DNA from 2 places in the Streptomyces sp. NPDC036984 genome. Region 2 is predicted to be linked to the other one. Evidence: riboswitches for the same ligand, from Rfam matches in the RefSeq annotation. Region 2 holds a riboswitch; the other holds the start of a gene.

The links. Region 2 has a riboswitch for cyclic di-AMP ahead of ACZ7DL_RS06495 (transglycosylase family protein). Riboswitches for the same ligand answer to the same signal wherever they lie in the genome.
Region 1: another riboswitch for cyclic di-AMP. It lies ahead of ACZ7DL_RS02340 (C40 family peptidase); the one in region 2 lies ahead of ACZ7DL_RS06495 (transglycosylase family protein).

The regions. Positions count from the first base shown of each region.
Region 1 covers NZ_JBVJRL010000001.1:513,999-521,334, reverse strand. The annotation lists gene ACZ7DL_RS02360 (ATP-binding protein) at 1-914, shown strand, start outside; gene ACZ7DL_RS02355 (LuxR C-terminal-related transcriptional regulator) at 911-1,657, shown strand; gene ACZ7DL_RS02350 (C40 family peptidase) at 1,776-2,846, opposite strand; gene ACZ7DL_RS02345 (hypothetical protein) at 3,262-3,615, shown strand; gene ACZ7DL_RS02340 (C40 family peptidase) at 3,632-4,792, opposite strand; cyclic di-AMP (ydaO/yuaA leader) riboswitch at 4,822-4,926, opposite strand; gene pcrA (DNA helicase PcrA) at 5,233-7,336, shown strand, end outside.
Region 2 covers NZ_JBVJRL010000002.1:546,053-553,388, reverse strand. The annotation lists gene ACZ7DL_RS06515 (Ppx/GppA phosphatase family protein) at 1-232, opposite strand, end outside; gene ACZ7DL_RS06510 (DUF501 domain-containing protein) at 229-765, opposite strand; gene ACZ7DL_RS06505 (FtsB family cell division protein) at 814-1,290, opposite strand; gene eno (phosphopyruvate hydratase) at 1,390-2,670, opposite strand; gene ACZ7DL_RS06495 (transglycosylase family protein) at 2,976-3,659, opposite strand; cyclic di-AMP (ydaO/yuaA leader) riboswitch at 3,664-3,839, opposite strand; gene ACZ7DL_RS06490 (transglycosylase family protein) at 4,023-5,069, opposite strand; gene ACZ7DL_RS06485 (cytochrome P450 family protein) at 5,237-6,505, opposite strand; gene ACZ7DL_RS06480 (nucleoside triphosphate pyrophosphohydrolase) at 6,714-7,336, opposite strand, start outside.

The sequences.
Region 1 (7,336 bases), on a different contig from region 2:
TGGACAGCGCGGCCAAGGCCTATCTGGTGCCCGCCGTGCTCGTCGCGGCCGGTGTCGCCCTCGTCTGGCGCCAGGCGGACAACGCCCGCCGGGCCCGCTGGGTCGAGGCCGGCCGCCGGCGCCGAACCCTGACCCTGCTGCGCGCGGCCGGCGGTGTCCTGCTCGTCACGGCCGGTGTCTCCGCCGTCTTCGTGCTCCAGGGCTCGGCCGCACACCTCGGCGCGGTCCTCCAGGCCGCGCTCGCCGTCCTCGTCGGCATCACCCTGCTCGCCGGCCCCTACCTGGTCCGTATGACCCAGGACCTGTCCGAGGAGCGCCTGATGCGCATCCGCGCCCAGGAGCGCGCCGAGGTCGCCGCCCATGTCCACGACTCCGTGCTGCACACCCTCACCCTGATCCAGCGCAACGCCGACAACGCGAACGAGGTGCGCCGCCTCGCCCGCGCCCAGGAGCGCGACCTGCGCACCTGGCTGTACAAGCCGGAGGGCACCGGCAAGGACGAGGCCGACGAGCCGGACACGGTCGCCGAGGCGGTGCGGCGCAACGCCGCCGAGGTGGAGGACAAGCACGGCGTGCCCATCGAGGTCGTCATCGTCGGCGACTGCCCGCTGGACGAGAGGACCGCCGCGCAGATGCAGGCCGCGCGCGAGGCGATGGTGAACGCCGCCAAGTACGGTGGCGAGGGCGGTGCCGTACAGGTCTATGCCGAAGTCGAGGGAAAGACGGTCTTCGTGTCCGTGCGGGACCGCGGTCCCGGCTTCGACCTCGACGCGATACCCGCCGACCGCATGGGCGTTAGAGAATCGATCATCGGCCGCATGGAACGCAACGGCGGCACGGCCCGGCTGCGGGCGGTGCCCGACGGCGGCACCGAGGTCGAGCTGGAGATGGAGAGGGCGGAGAAGACGTCATGAGCGACGCGACCGAGGCGAACGGCACGGCGGGAGCGGCGGAGGCGGACCGGTCCGGCCGGCCCGACAACGGCGGCGCGGGTGGGCGGCACGTACGGGTGGTGCTCGTGGACGACCACCGGATGTTCCGCACCGGCGTCCAGGCCGAGATCGGCCAGACCGCCGAGACCGGGGTCGAGGTGGTCGGCGAGGCCGCGGACGTCGACCAGGCGGTCGCGGTCATCACCGCGACCCGGCCCGAGGTGGTGCTCCTCGACGTCCACCTGCCGGGCGGCGGCGGGGTCGAAGTGCTGCGCCGGTGCGCCGCGTTGACGGCGGACGCCGAGCGGCCCGTCCGCTTCCTGGCGCTGTCCGTGTCGGACGCGGCCGAGGACGTCATCGGGGTGATCCGGGGCGGCGCCCGCGGCTATGTCACCAAGACCATCACCGGCACCGACCTGGTCGACTCGATCTTCCGTGTCCAGGAGGGCGATGCCGTCTTCTCCCCGCGGCTGGCCGGGTTCGTCCTGGACGCCTTCGCCTCCACCGACGCCCCGCCGGTGGACGAGGACCTGGACCGCCTCACCCAGCGGGAACGCGAGGTGCTGCGCCTGATCGCCCGTGGCTACGCCTACAAGGAGATCGCCAAGCAGCTGTTCATCTCGGTGAAGACGGTCGAGTCCCATGTCTCGGCGGTGCTGCGCAAGCTCCAGCTGTCCAACCGGCACGAGCTGACCCGCTGGGCGACCGCGCGCCGGCTGGTCTGACCCGTACGGACCTGACCCCGCTCGACCTCCCCCTACGGGCCCTGACCCCTACGGGCTTGCCCCCGCCCGGCCCTCACCCGGCGCGAACCCCGCGCGCACCTCACCCTCGCTCCTACCCTCAGGCCACCCTCGTCGCCCCAGCGAACGGCATCTCGTCGACCGGGGCCAGGCGGACCGGTGCGGACGGGTTCGGGGCGTGGATCATCTGGCCGTTGCCCACGTAGATGCCGACGTGACTGATCCCGGAGTAGAAGAACACCAGGTCACCCGGCTGGAGTTCGGAGCGGGAGACCCGCCGGCCCGCGTTGATCTGGGCGTAGGTGGTGCGCGGCAGGGAGATGCCGGCGGAGCGGTAGGCGGCTTGCACCAGGCCCGAGCAGTCGAAGGCGTTGGGGCCGGTGGCGCCCCACACATAGGGGCTGCCGAGCTTGTCGTAGGCGTAGGTGACGGCCGCCGCCGCACGTGTGGTGGGCGGAGCGGGGGAGGAGGACCCGGCCGGCTCCAGCGGCTTCCGCGGGTCCGCGGCCGACCGGGAGACGTGTCCGCCCGTGCCGTCGGCACCGGTGACCTCGGTGCGCTGCCGCGGGGTCAGCCGCGCGAGCAGCCGCCGGGCCTCGTCCAGCTTTCCGGTGACGGTCCTCTTGTGCCGTCTCAGCTCCGCCTGCCGTGACCGCAGCGAGGTCAGCTCGATGCGCGCGGCACCGCGCAACCGCTCGATCTCCCGTAGCTGCTCGCGGACCCCCGACACCGCGACGGCCTGCCGGTCACCGGCCCGCTCGGCGAACGCGGCGCCGGCCAGGTACCGGTCGGGGTCGCTGGAGAGGGCCAGTTGCCAGGCCGGGTCGATGCCGCCGTCCCGGTACTGTGCCGCCGCCATCGAACCCAGCGTTTCCCGGGCCGAGTTGAGCTTCTCCTGCTTGCGGGCGGTCTCGTCCTGAAGCGCGGTCAGCCGCCCCTGGGCCGCGTCGGCCTTCTCCTTCGCCCCGTTGTACTTCTCGGTGGTGGCCTCGGCCTCTCGGTACAACGTGTCCACCTTGGCCTTCACCTGCGCCGGCGTCAGCTGTGGCTCGGCGTGCCCCGTCCCGTCGAAGCCCGTCGCGGTGGCCGCGCCCGCCAGAGCGAGCGTCGCGGCCGTGCGGGCCGTATGGCCGCTGAGCGAGCGTTGTGGGGGCTTGCGGTGCGCTGCCACCTGGACCGTCACGTCCTTCCGTCCGACTCGTACGACCGAGCGGTCAGTACGCCCGGCGGCGGCCCACACAGGGGGACCGGGCCGTCGCCGGGCCTTTCTCGGGGGTGGTGGCCGACTGCCTCCCTGGTCGGGCGGCGGTGGGGAGCCGGTCACCTGGGGGAGGACGCTAGGCCGGACGGTGACGAGTGGGTAACGCACTGTACGGAACTGGCTGCGACGGACCGGGATGTGACCGTATGTGACCGTGCTGCCGCACCGGAGTCGTCCCCTTCACGCAGCGTGGTGACCGAAGCGCGCAAAGCGGGACCTCTGGGAGTCGTGGGGTGCTATGGAGCGCATATATGCAAGATCCATGGGGCCGGTCGGCGGGCCCGGTGGCCGGAGGGCCGAGGCCTCCTGGCTAGGCTCCGGCACCATGGACGTACTCATCCATCTCTTCGTCGGCTTGCACATCATCGGTATCGCCGCGCTGCTCGGTGGTTTCCTCACCCAGATGAAGGCGATGGGCCAGGGCGCCGCCCGGTTCGTGCCCGGCATGCTGCACGGCGCGCTCACCATGCTGGTCACCGGCGTGGCCCTCGTCGGCCTCAACCAGGCCGACGACCACCACGTCAACACCCTCAAGATCGGCGTGAAGCTGGCCCTGCTGATCGTGATCCTCGGCCTGGTCTACGTGAAGCGCGACGAGGAGCGGATCGACAAGGGCCTCTTCGGGCTGGTCGGCCTGCTGACCACGGCCAACATCTTCATCGCCGTCCTGTGGACCTGATCTCCGGTACCCCGGGTCAGCCCGGCCGCACCACACTGTGGACGGCCGGCTCGCCGGCGCCGGAGACCGGCTCCTCGCGGACGTAGGCGCCCGGCCTGGGGGCGTGGATCATCATGCCGTCGCCCGTGCAGAGCCCGACATGGCTGACGTCGTCGTGGAAGAAGACCAGATCGCCGGGGCGGGCCTCGGCCGGCCGGACAGGAGTGCCGGCGGCGGCCTGCTCGCGCGCGGTGCGCGGGAGGGTGACGCCGGCGGACTTCCAGGCCGCCTGGGTCAGGCCCGAGCAGTCGTAGGAGCCGGGACCGGCGGCGCCCCACACGCACGGCTTGCCGAGCTGGGCGCGGGCGAAGGCGACGGCCTTCCTGGCCTTGGTCGCGTGCCCGCCGGACGGCGCGGCGGCGCCCTGGGCGGTCCGCTGCGACAGCAGCACGCGCGCGTGGGCGAGCTTTTTCTGCACGGCCGCCTTGGCCGCCTTCGGACCGCTCGCGGCGGCCTCCGCCCGGCTGCCCGCGGGGCCCGCGACGGCGCTGTCCCGGGCGGGCACGACGGAAACCTCCTGGGCGGCGGTGTCCCGGGCGGCCACGACGGAGGAGTCCGGGGCGGGAACGCCCGCGGTGTCCCACCCGGGCCCGGCGGCGGCCGCGTCCCACGCGTGCGGGGTGACGGCCGTGTTCCGAACGGACGGGACGGCGGCCGTGTCCCGGGCGGGGCCGGCGGTGCGCGGGGCCGGGCCCGCGCCGCGCTGGAGCGGGATCGTGCCGCGGCCGGGGGTGGTGCCGCGCTGCGCGGGAAGGGTGCGGGGCTGGGACGCGCGCCGGGCGACCTCGTCCCGGAGCCGCTGCAGGCTGTCCGCGTGCCGCCGCGGGGCCTCGGCCCGCTCCGCCGACTCGGTCTGCCCGGTCTGCCCGGCCCGCTCGTTCCGAACGGCCCGCTCGGTCCGAAGAGCCCGCTCCTTACTCGTGCCGGACGTCCCGGCCGCCGACTCCGCCCGGCGGTAGAGATCGTCGATCTTCCGCTCGACCTCCTCCAGGCTCGGCTTGCCGTGACCGGCCGCGGGGGTGGCCTCGGCGCTCTGGGAGAGCACGGCCACGGAGGTGAGGGCGGCGGTGGCGAGGGCTGGGGTGCGGATGCCCGCTCCCGGGGTCCCGCCGGGGCGCGGCTTGCGGTGCGACGCCAAGAGAGGCGACTCCTTCCGTGCTGCCGCCTACCGGGTTAGCTGTCGGGTTCGGGCGGTTGCTTGGAAGGGTTGCCCTACGGCGTCGTCCCGGGCGGGAGTCGGCCGATTCACCCCAGGATCGGTGGGTCCCCGGCTCCGGGCACCGTGCGGGGGCGCGCCGGACTCGGCGGAGGCCGCGCGGCCCGGCGACGTTCGCCGGAGGGGGGTCGTGCGGCCTGACGGCAACCTAGCCAACTCGTGTGTCTTCTGTGAAGGTTGGTGCGAGGTATGTCCGATACATTTCCGTGACCTGAGAGTGGTTTCACGCCCGCGTGACCAGGCGCTTCCGTTCCGTAAACGGTGGGCGGGCCTGCCGAGGCGAAGATCGGCCCTTCTGGAAACCGGTCATGTTCCGGGGACGGCGACCGGTTGTCGGTGGGGCGCCCTAGACTCGGAGAGCGATGAGCAGCCTCTTTGACGACAGCTTCCTGGCGGACCTCCAGACCCCTCGCGGGCACCAGGAGGAACCCCCACCGCCGCCCGAGGACGATCACGCTCCGGAGTCGATTCCGGACGATCTGTTCGGCGGGAAGTTCGACGTGCCGCCGGACCGGGACGCGTACTACCGCGACGGCGCTCCGCGCCCGGTGATCGACTCGGCGGCGCTCCTGGAGGGGCTGAACGACAACCAGCGCGCCGCGGTCGTGCACGCCGGCTCCCCGCTGCTCATCGTCGCCGGCGCCGGCTCCGGCAAGACCCGCGTGCTCACCCACCGCATCGCCCACCTGCTCGCCGAGCGGAACGTGCACCCGGGCCAGATCCTCGCGATCACCTTCACCAACAAGGCCGCGGGCGAGATGAAGGAGCGGGTCGAGCAGCTCGTCGGCCCGCGCGCCCACGCGATGTGGGTGATGACCTTCCACAGCGCGTGCGTGCGGATCCTGCGCCGTGAGTCGAAGAAGCTGGGCTTCACGTCGTCGTTCTCGATCTACGACGCGGCCGACAGCAAGCGCCTGATGGCCCTGGTCTGCCGCGACCTGGACCTCGACCCGAAGCGCTTCCCGCCCAAGTCCTTCAGCGCCAAGATCAGCAACCTGAAGAACGAGCTGATCGACGAGGAGGACTTCGCCGCCCAGGCCACCGACGGCTTCGAGAAGACCCTCGCCCAGGCCTACGCGCTGTACCAGTCGCGGCTGCGCGAGGCGAACGCGCTGGACTTCGACGACCTGATCATGACGACGGTCAACCTGCTGCGCGCCTTCCCCGACGTCGCCGAGCACTACCGCCGCCGTTTCCGGCACGTCCTGGTCGACGAGTACCAGGACACCAACCACGCCCAGTACGCCCTCGTCCGCGAGCTGGTCGGCACGGGCGAGCGTGCCGCCGAGGACGTCGACACCCCGCCCGGCGAGTACGACCTCCCGCCCGCCGAACTCTGCGTCGTGGGTGACGCGGACCAGTCGATCTATGCCTTCCGGGGTGCGACGATCCGCAACATCCTCCAGTTCGAGGAGGACTACCCGGACGCGACGACGATCCTGCTGGAGCAGAACTACCGCTCCACGCAGACCATCCTGTCCGCCGCCAACGCGGTCATCGAGCGCAACGAGTCCCGCCGCCCGAAGAACCTGTGGACCAACGCCGGGCAGGGCGCCGGGATCGTCGGGTACGTCGCGGACACCGAGCACGACGAGGCCCAGTTCGTCGCCGACGAGATAGACCGCCTGGTCGACGCCGGCAAGGCACGCGCGGGAGACGTCGCCGTCTTCTACCGCACCAACGCCCAGTCCCGTGTCTTCGAAGAGGTCTTCATCCGCGTCGGCCTGCCCTACAAGGTCGTCGGCGGTGTCCGCTTCTACGAGCGCAAGGAGGTCCGGGACGTCCTCGCCTACCTGCGGGTCCTCGCCAACCCCGAGGACTCTGTGCCGCTGCGCCGCATCCTCAACGTGCCCAAGCGGGGCATCGGCGACCGCGCGGAGGCGATGATCGACGCGCTCTCCCAGCGCGAGAAGATCAGCTTCCCGCAGGCCCTGAAGCGCGTGGACGAGGCGTACGGCATGGCCGCGCGCTCCACGAACGCGGTCAAGCGGTTCAACACGCTGATGGAAGACCTGCGCACCATCGTGGAGTCCGGCGCCGGACCGGCCACCGTCCTCGAAGCGGTCCTCGAACGCACCGGCTACCTGGCCGAATTGCAGGCATCCACCGACCCGCAGGACGAGACCCGGATCGAGAACCTCCAGGAACTCGCGGCCGTTGCCCTGGAGTTCGAGCAGGAGCGCGGCGAGGGCGAGCAGAGCACACTCGCCGACTTCCTGGAGCAGGTGGCCCTGGTCGCCGACTCCGACCAGATCCCCGACGAGGAGGACGGCGACGGCGTCATCACGCTGATGACCCTGCACACCGCCAAGGGCCTGGAGTTCCCGGTCGTGTTCCTCACCGGCATGGAGGACGGCGTCTTCCCGCACATGCGCGCCCTCGGCCAGACGAAGGAGCTGGAGGAGGAGCGGCGCCTGGCGTACGTCGGCATCACGCGCGCGCGGGAGCGGCTGTACCTCACGCGCT
Region 2 (7,336 bases):
GGAGGTGCTCGGCGCCGTGCTCCTTGATGACGGCCGCGTACTCGCGGCAGGCGGCGAAGGTGCGCTCCAGCGCCTCGGGGGCGAGCCGGCCGGTGCGGTCGACCCCCTGGCCGAGCCGCACGATCGTCATGCGGCGGTCCAGCTCGGTGAGTTCGCCCGTCTCCGGGTCGGCGTCGGCGACCAGCAGACGGATGGAGTTGGTGCCGCAGTCGACGGCGGCGACGCGGGTCACTGCTCGTCCCCCTCGGTGTCGTCGGACGTCACGCACGGTCCCTTGGCCCACCACTCCGGCAGCATCGCGATCGCCTCGTCGCCGAGCGGGTTCACACCCGGCCCCGCGGCCAGCGAGTGGGCCACCAGGACGTGCAGGCACTTCACCCGGTCCGGCATGCCGCCCGCGCTCGGGAAGCCCGCCAGGACCTCGATCTCGTCCCGGCGCCGGATGTAGTCCTCGTGCGCGGCCCGGTAGGCGGCGGCCAGCTCGGGATCACTCTGGAGCCGCTCGGTCATCTCCTTCATGACGCCGTTCGCCTCCAGCGTGCCGATCGCCGAGGCGGCGCGCGGACACGTCAGGTAGTACGTCGTCGGGAAGGGCGTGCCGTCGGGCAGGCGCGGTGCCGTCTCCACGACGTCCGGCTGACCGCACGGGCAGCGGTGCGCGATGGCCCTCAGGCCCCGCGGCGGACGGCCCAGCTGCTGCTTGAAGGCCGCTACGTCCGCGTCGGTGGGCTCGGTGCGCGGAGTGGGCGGCGGAGGCGTTTCCATGACTGCTTTCAGACTGGCTTTCTGTCGGTTACCGGCCCGGCGGACCGGTCACTGGTCGGAGGCGTCGGACTTGTCGACACCGTCCCAGACGTTCGCGTACCAGGGCCGGCGGGCGGCCCCGAACTCGGCGCGGGACTGCTTGGCCGCGCCCGGGTCGACGACCACGTACCCGGTCTCGCCGGGCATCACGTAGTGCAGCCGGCGCCGGATCTGCTGCTCGGCGTAGGCGTCGTCCTGCCAGCGCGCCTTGAGGTCACGCAGTTGTTCGACGCGTCGGCGGGCCTGCTCCTGCTGCCGCTGGAGGTCGGCGATCTCCGCACGCTGGGAGACGTACTGCCGCATGGGGTAGGCGAGGGCGACGACCAGCGAGCACAGCACCAGCGCGAGCAGTGCCGCGCGGCCGGTGAGCCGGGAGCGGCGGGCCTGCCGCTTGGTCTGGGAGCGGTAGACCCGGGCCGCGGTCTGCTCGCCGAGCAGCCTGAGCCTGGTCGCGGTGGAGAACCGGTCCCGGTCCTTCACGGCCATCTTCCCGCCTCCCGTCACACGCGCGTACGTCCCCGGACACGGTACGGGACCGGGTACGGGGACGTACGTACGACTGGCTACGACTTAGCCCGGGAAGGCTCAGCCCTTGAAGCGCGGGAACGCGCTGCGGCCGGCGTACACCGCGGCGTCGTCGAGGATCTCCTCGATGCGCAGCAGCTGGTTGTACTTGGCTACGCGCTCGGAGCGGGCCGGGGCGCCGGTCTTGATCTGGCCGCAGTTGGTGGCGACGGCCAGGTCGGCGATGGTGACGTCCTCGGTCTCGCCGGAGCGGTGGGACATCATGCACTTGAAGCCGTTGCGCTGGGCCAGCTCGACGGCGTCCAGGGTCTCGGTCAGCGAACCGATCTGGTTGACCTTGACCAGCAGGGCGTTGGCCGCGCCCTCCTCGATGCCGCGGGCCAGGCGCTCGGGGTTGGTGACGAACAGGTCGTCGCCGACGAGCTGGACCTTGTCACCGAGCTTGGCGGTGATGGTCTTCCAGCCCTCCCAGTCGTCCTCGAACAGCGGGTCCTCGATGGAGACGAGCGGGTACGCCTCGACGAGCTCGGCGTAGTACTCGGTCATCTCGGCGGCGGAGCGCTCCTTGCCCTCGAAGACGTAGGAGCCGTCCTTGTAGAACTCGGACGCGGCGACGTCGAGCGCCAGGGCGACCTGCTCGCCGGGGGTGTAACCGGCTTCCTTGATGGCCTCGAGGATGAGGTCGAGGGCCTCGCGGTTGGAGCCCAGGTTCGGGGCGAAGCCGCCCTCGTCGCCGAGGCCGGTGGACAGGCCCTTGCTCTTCAGGACCTTCTTCAGGGTGTGGTAGACCTCGGTGCCCCAGCGCAGCGCCTCGGAGAAGGACTCCGCGCCGATCGGGGCGATCATGAACTCCTGGATGTCCACGTTGGAGTCGGCGTGCGAACCGCCGTTCAGGATGTTCATCATCGGCACCGGCAGCAGGTGCGCGTTCGGGCCGCCCAGGTAGCGGAAGAGCGGGAGGTCGCTGGCCTCGGAGGCGGCGTGGGCGACGGCGAGCGAGACGCCGAGGATGGCGTTGGCGCCGAGGGAGCCCTTGTTGTCGGTGGCGTCCAGGTCGAACATGGCCTGGTCGATCAGGCGCTGCTCGGTGGCGTCGTAACCGACCAGCTCCGGGCCGATCTGCTCGATGACGGCGAGGACGGCCTTCTCGACACCCTTGCCCTGGTAGCGGTTCGGGTCGCCGTCGCGGAGCTCGATGGCCTCGAAGGCGCCGGTCGAGGCGCCGGACGGAACGGCGGCACGACCCGTGCTGCCGTCGTCGAGGCCGACCTCGACCTCGACCGTGGGGTTGCCTCGGGAGTCCAGGATTTCCCGGGCTACGACGACGTCGATGGACGGCACGAGCATCTCCTTCTTGGATGTGACGCTGGAAGTGCGGGGCTGGTGTGCCTTGCGACTAGAGCCTAACCGTCCCGTGGGCGTCGGCCACCGACCGACCGCCCCGTGGACAAGCTGACCGTACCTTTTGTTTTGACCCGAAACAAAGGGCTCCGCGTCGACGGACGCAAAAAAGCCCCGTCCCGGTGCGTACGGGGGAACACGCACCGGGACGGGGAGCCCGTGGGGACGGGGGTGGCCCGCACGGGGGCCTTCAGCGTGGCCCGCACGGAGGTGCGGGCCCTGCGGCTTGCGCTCGGAGCCGGCTGTTACTTCAGGTGCAGCTGCTGGCCCGGGTAGATGAGGTTGGCGTCCTCGACGATGTCCTTGTTCAGCTCGAACAGCTTCTCCCAGCCGCCCTTGACGCCGTGCTTCTCGGCGATGGTGCTGAGGGTGTCGCCGGTGACGACCTTGTACTCGCCGTCACCCTTCTTGACCTTCTTGCCGGTCGGGGTGGTGACGGTCTTGCTCGCGGACGCGGCCGGACGCTCGGCGGAGCGGGAGGCGGCCTGCTGGTCGGTGGAGCGGGTGGTGGTGCCGCCCGAGGTCGAGGGGGTGCTCGGGGCGGAGCCGTTGTAGGGGGTGCCGGACAGGCCCGTGCCGCAGACCGGCCAGGCACCCTTGCCCTGCGCGGCGAGGACCTTCTCGGCGACCGCTATCTGCTGCGCCTTGGAGGCCTTGTCGGCGGTCGAGGCGTAGGCGGTGCCGCCGTACGCGGCCCAGGTGGAGGCGGAGAACTGGAGACCGCCGTAGTAGCCGTTGCCGGTGTTGATGGCCCAGTTGCCGCCGGACTCGCACTGGGCGACCGTGTCCCACTCGGCGGCGGTGGCGGCGGAGGCGTTGCCGGCCGCCATCAGCGGGGCGGCGACGGCGGCGCCGGTGACACCGGCGAGCGTGATGGCGCGGACGGCCTTGGACGGGCGACGGTGCTTGCCCTTGCCGGAAAACAGCATGGATCGATCCCCTCACCGACGCCTGCGAGGTGAGCTGTCGGGTTCGGGCCGGTTGAGTTGCCCGGCCACACCTCACGCTGTGCGTGAGGCGCGGCTTCACCCCCAGCCGGTTCCAGCCTCAACTGCTGGTCCCGGCACTTACCTTGGGTCCCCCGCTCCTGCCTGCGGCGCTTGACGCGACGACTGTTCCCGGGCAGCCGCTGGCAGGATTCGGCGTTGCGGATGCCGGGGCTCGCGGTGACGAGCGGCCTCGACCGTAGACACGCGATCCGCGGAATTTCAAAGACGATCAGGGCTTCTGAGACTCATCCCACACTTTCGCCAAATCGGACATTAGGGCGTTAAGTGGGGCGTCAACTCCCGCTACTCCGCGCCCGTTTCGTCCTCGACTTCCAGGGTCTGACCGGCGGTGATGCGGTTCGGGTCGGACCCGATGGCGTTCCTGTTGTCGGCGTAGAGCGCGTGCCACCCGCCGTCGACGTCAAGGGAGTCGGCGATGGAGGCGAGGGAGTCACCCTGACGGACGGTGTAGGTACCCGGTTCGCGCGAGGCATGCCGACCGGACGAGGCGGCTTCCTGACCGTTTGTCACGCTTTCGTCCGCGCTCACACCCCGGTGACGTCCGCCCCCTCCGAGAGCTCCGGTGTCGACCAGGCTCCAGGAACCGGCGGCCTGCTGGGGGTTGTCCGTATTGCCGGTGGCCGGAGCGGCCGGGGACGCACTGTCGGCGCCCTGCGAGCTTCCCCGGTCCGGCGTGGCGGACTTGTCGGACTTGGGGGTGTTGGTCCCGGTGGAACCGGTGGCCGTACCGGCGTCCTTGCCCGGCTTCGTGCTCGGCGTGTCCGTCGTGCCCGAGGAGGAACCGGTACCGGAGCCGGTGTCGGAGTCGGCGCCGTCGGAGGACGGCGAATCCGGCTTGCCGGACGACTGGGAGGTACCGGAGCTGTCGGACTTGTGGCCCGATCCGGACGCGTCACCCGAACCCTCGGCGTCATCGGATTCGCCGACACCCGTGTCGACGTCCACCGAGCCCGAGTCCGTGGTCAACCCGGACAGCAGGGCACAGGTGGCCCAGGGGGCGGTGCCCTTGTCGGCGAGGATCTTCTCGGCGACGGCGATCTGCTGCGAACGGCTGGCCTGGTCGGCGCTGTCCGCGTACTGGGTGCCGCCGTACGTGGCCCAGTCCTCCTGCGAGATCTGGAGACCACCGTAGTAACCGTTGCCGGTGTCCGCACTCCAGGAGCTGCCGCTCTCGCACTCGGCGACCTTGTCCCACGTGGTGCCGTCGGCCGCGTTGGCGCTCGCCGCACCGAGGAGCGGGATGGCGATGGCGGAGCCGGTCACGCCGGCCGCGACGAGGAGGGCGGGAGCCTGGCGGGGGCGACGGTGTCGACCGTTCCCGGAGAGCATGCAGAAGCCTTTCGAGCGACAGCAGGGCCGGCGCGGCGGATGGTGCCCGTCGCCGCGCTGATGGGTGAACGTATCGGCAGACGATCACTTGTCACAAGTTAATGCCGCACAGATCACGTGAAGATCACAGAGTTGAACGTCTGTCATGTCCGCTGGCGAGGCTGTGTTCAGGCGGTGGGGGTGAACTCGACCGGCAGGGTGCGCAGGCCGCGCATGATGAGTCCGCCGCGCCAGCGCAGGTCGGCAGGGTCCGCGGCGAGCCGCAGGTCGGGCAGGCGGGTGAGCAGCGTGGCGAGCGCGGCCTGGCCCTCCAGGCGGGCGAGCGGCGCGCCGAGGCAGTAGTGGATGCCGTGGCCGTAGCCGAGGTGCTGGTTGTCGCGGCGGGCGAGGTCGAGCACGTCCGGGTCGGCGAACCGATCCGGGTCCCGGTCGGCGGCGGCGAGTACGACGAGCACCGGATCGCCCGGCGCGATGTCCTGCCCGCCGATGGTGAGCGGCTCGGTGGCGAACCGCCAGGTGGCCAGCTCCACCGGGCCGTCGTAGCGGAGCAGTTCCTCGACGCCGGTCTCCAGCAGGCCGCGTTCGCCGCGGGCGAGGGAGTCCTGGAGGCGGTGGCGCTGCTCCGGGTGGGTCAGCAGGGCGTAGGTGCCGTTGCCGATGAGGTTGACGGTCGTCTCGAAGCCGGCGAAGAGGAGGATGAAGGCCATGGCGGCGGCCTCGTTCTCGGTGAGGTGCTCGCCGTGGTCGGAGGCGCGGATGAGTCCGGAGATGAGGTCCTCGCCGGGCACGGGCGCGGCGGGCAGCGCCTCGCGCTTCTTGTGGATCAGCTCGGCGAGGTAGCCGCGCATCTTCTTCACCGACCGGGCGACCCCGCCCCGGGGCCCGCCGCCGTGCCGGATCATCATCCCCGCCCAGTCCCGGAAGTCGTCCTGGTCCTCGCGCGGGACGCCGAGCAGGTCGCAGATGGCGTAGATGGGCAGCGGGAAGGCGAACTCGTGGATGAGGTCGGCGGAACCCGCCTTCGCGAACTGGTCGATGAGGTGGTCCGTCAACTCCTGCACCCGGGGCGCGAACTCGGCGACCCGCCGGGGCGTGAACGCCTTGCTGACGAGCCTCCTGAGCCGGGTGTGGTCCGGCGGGTCGATGTTCAGCAGGTGCGTCATCAGCTCGGCCTTGCGCTCGCCGGGGATGCCGGTCTTGCCCTTGGCGTGCGCGGGCTCGTCGTGATGCGCCGGGTTCTTGCTCAGCCGCTGGTCGGCCAGGGCCTGCCGGGCATCGGCGTACCGGGTGACCAGCCATGCCTCGACGCCGCTCGGCAACCGCGTCCGGTGCACGGGGGCGTGCTCGCGCAGCCAGGCGTAGGCGGGGTAGGGGTCGGTGGCGAACTCCCACGTGAAGAGAGCGGGAGCGGTCGGGGGCTGGGGCTGGTCGGTCACTCCTCGACGGTATCGGGAGTGCCTCGGGGGGACCCGGGCGGCCACCGGGGGCGGACCCGGGCGGCTACGGCGGAGACCTGGGCGGCCACCGGGGACGGACCCGGGCGGGCACGAGGGCCGGGCGGCCGCGGGGCGTTGCGGTTACCGGTGATCGAGGGCCGGGGACCGCTGCGCTCCCGCCGGTGCCGGGCACGCTTCTCGGATGCCCCTAAGCGCCCACTCCCTCGGCGGCTCGCACCGCGTCCCGGTACACCCGGGCCGCCGCCCGCAGCGCCGCCTCCGGGTCCACGCCGTCCGCCTCGGCACGGACGGCCAGCGCGAGGAGTTCGTAGCCGATGCCCTCCCCCTTGGGCAGGGGGACTTCCAGGCCCGCCGTACGGACGCGGGAGGCGAGCTTGGCGGCGAGGGCCAGGCCGGGCTGGCCGAGCGGGACGCCGTCCGTGACCGAGGTGCGCCGCTTCTCCTCGGCCTTGGTGCGCAGCCAGTGCTCCTTGACGTCCTCCGGGGTCTCGGCCTTCTCGTCACCGAAGACGTGCGGGTGCCGGTGGATGAGCTTGGCGACGATGCCGCCGGCCACGTCGTCGACGGAGAAGGGCGCCTCCTGGTCCTCCTCGGCGATCCGGGAGTGGAAGACGACCTGGAGGAGAACGTCGCCCAGTTCCTCGCGCAGCTCCGCGCGGTCGCCGGCCTCGATCGCCTCGACCAGTTCGTACGCCTCCTCGATGCCGTACTTCGCCAGGCCCTCGTGGGTCTGCCGGGAGGACCACGGGCACTCGGCGCGGATGCGGTCCATGACCTGCACGAGGTCCAGCAGGCGGGCGCCGGGCAGGT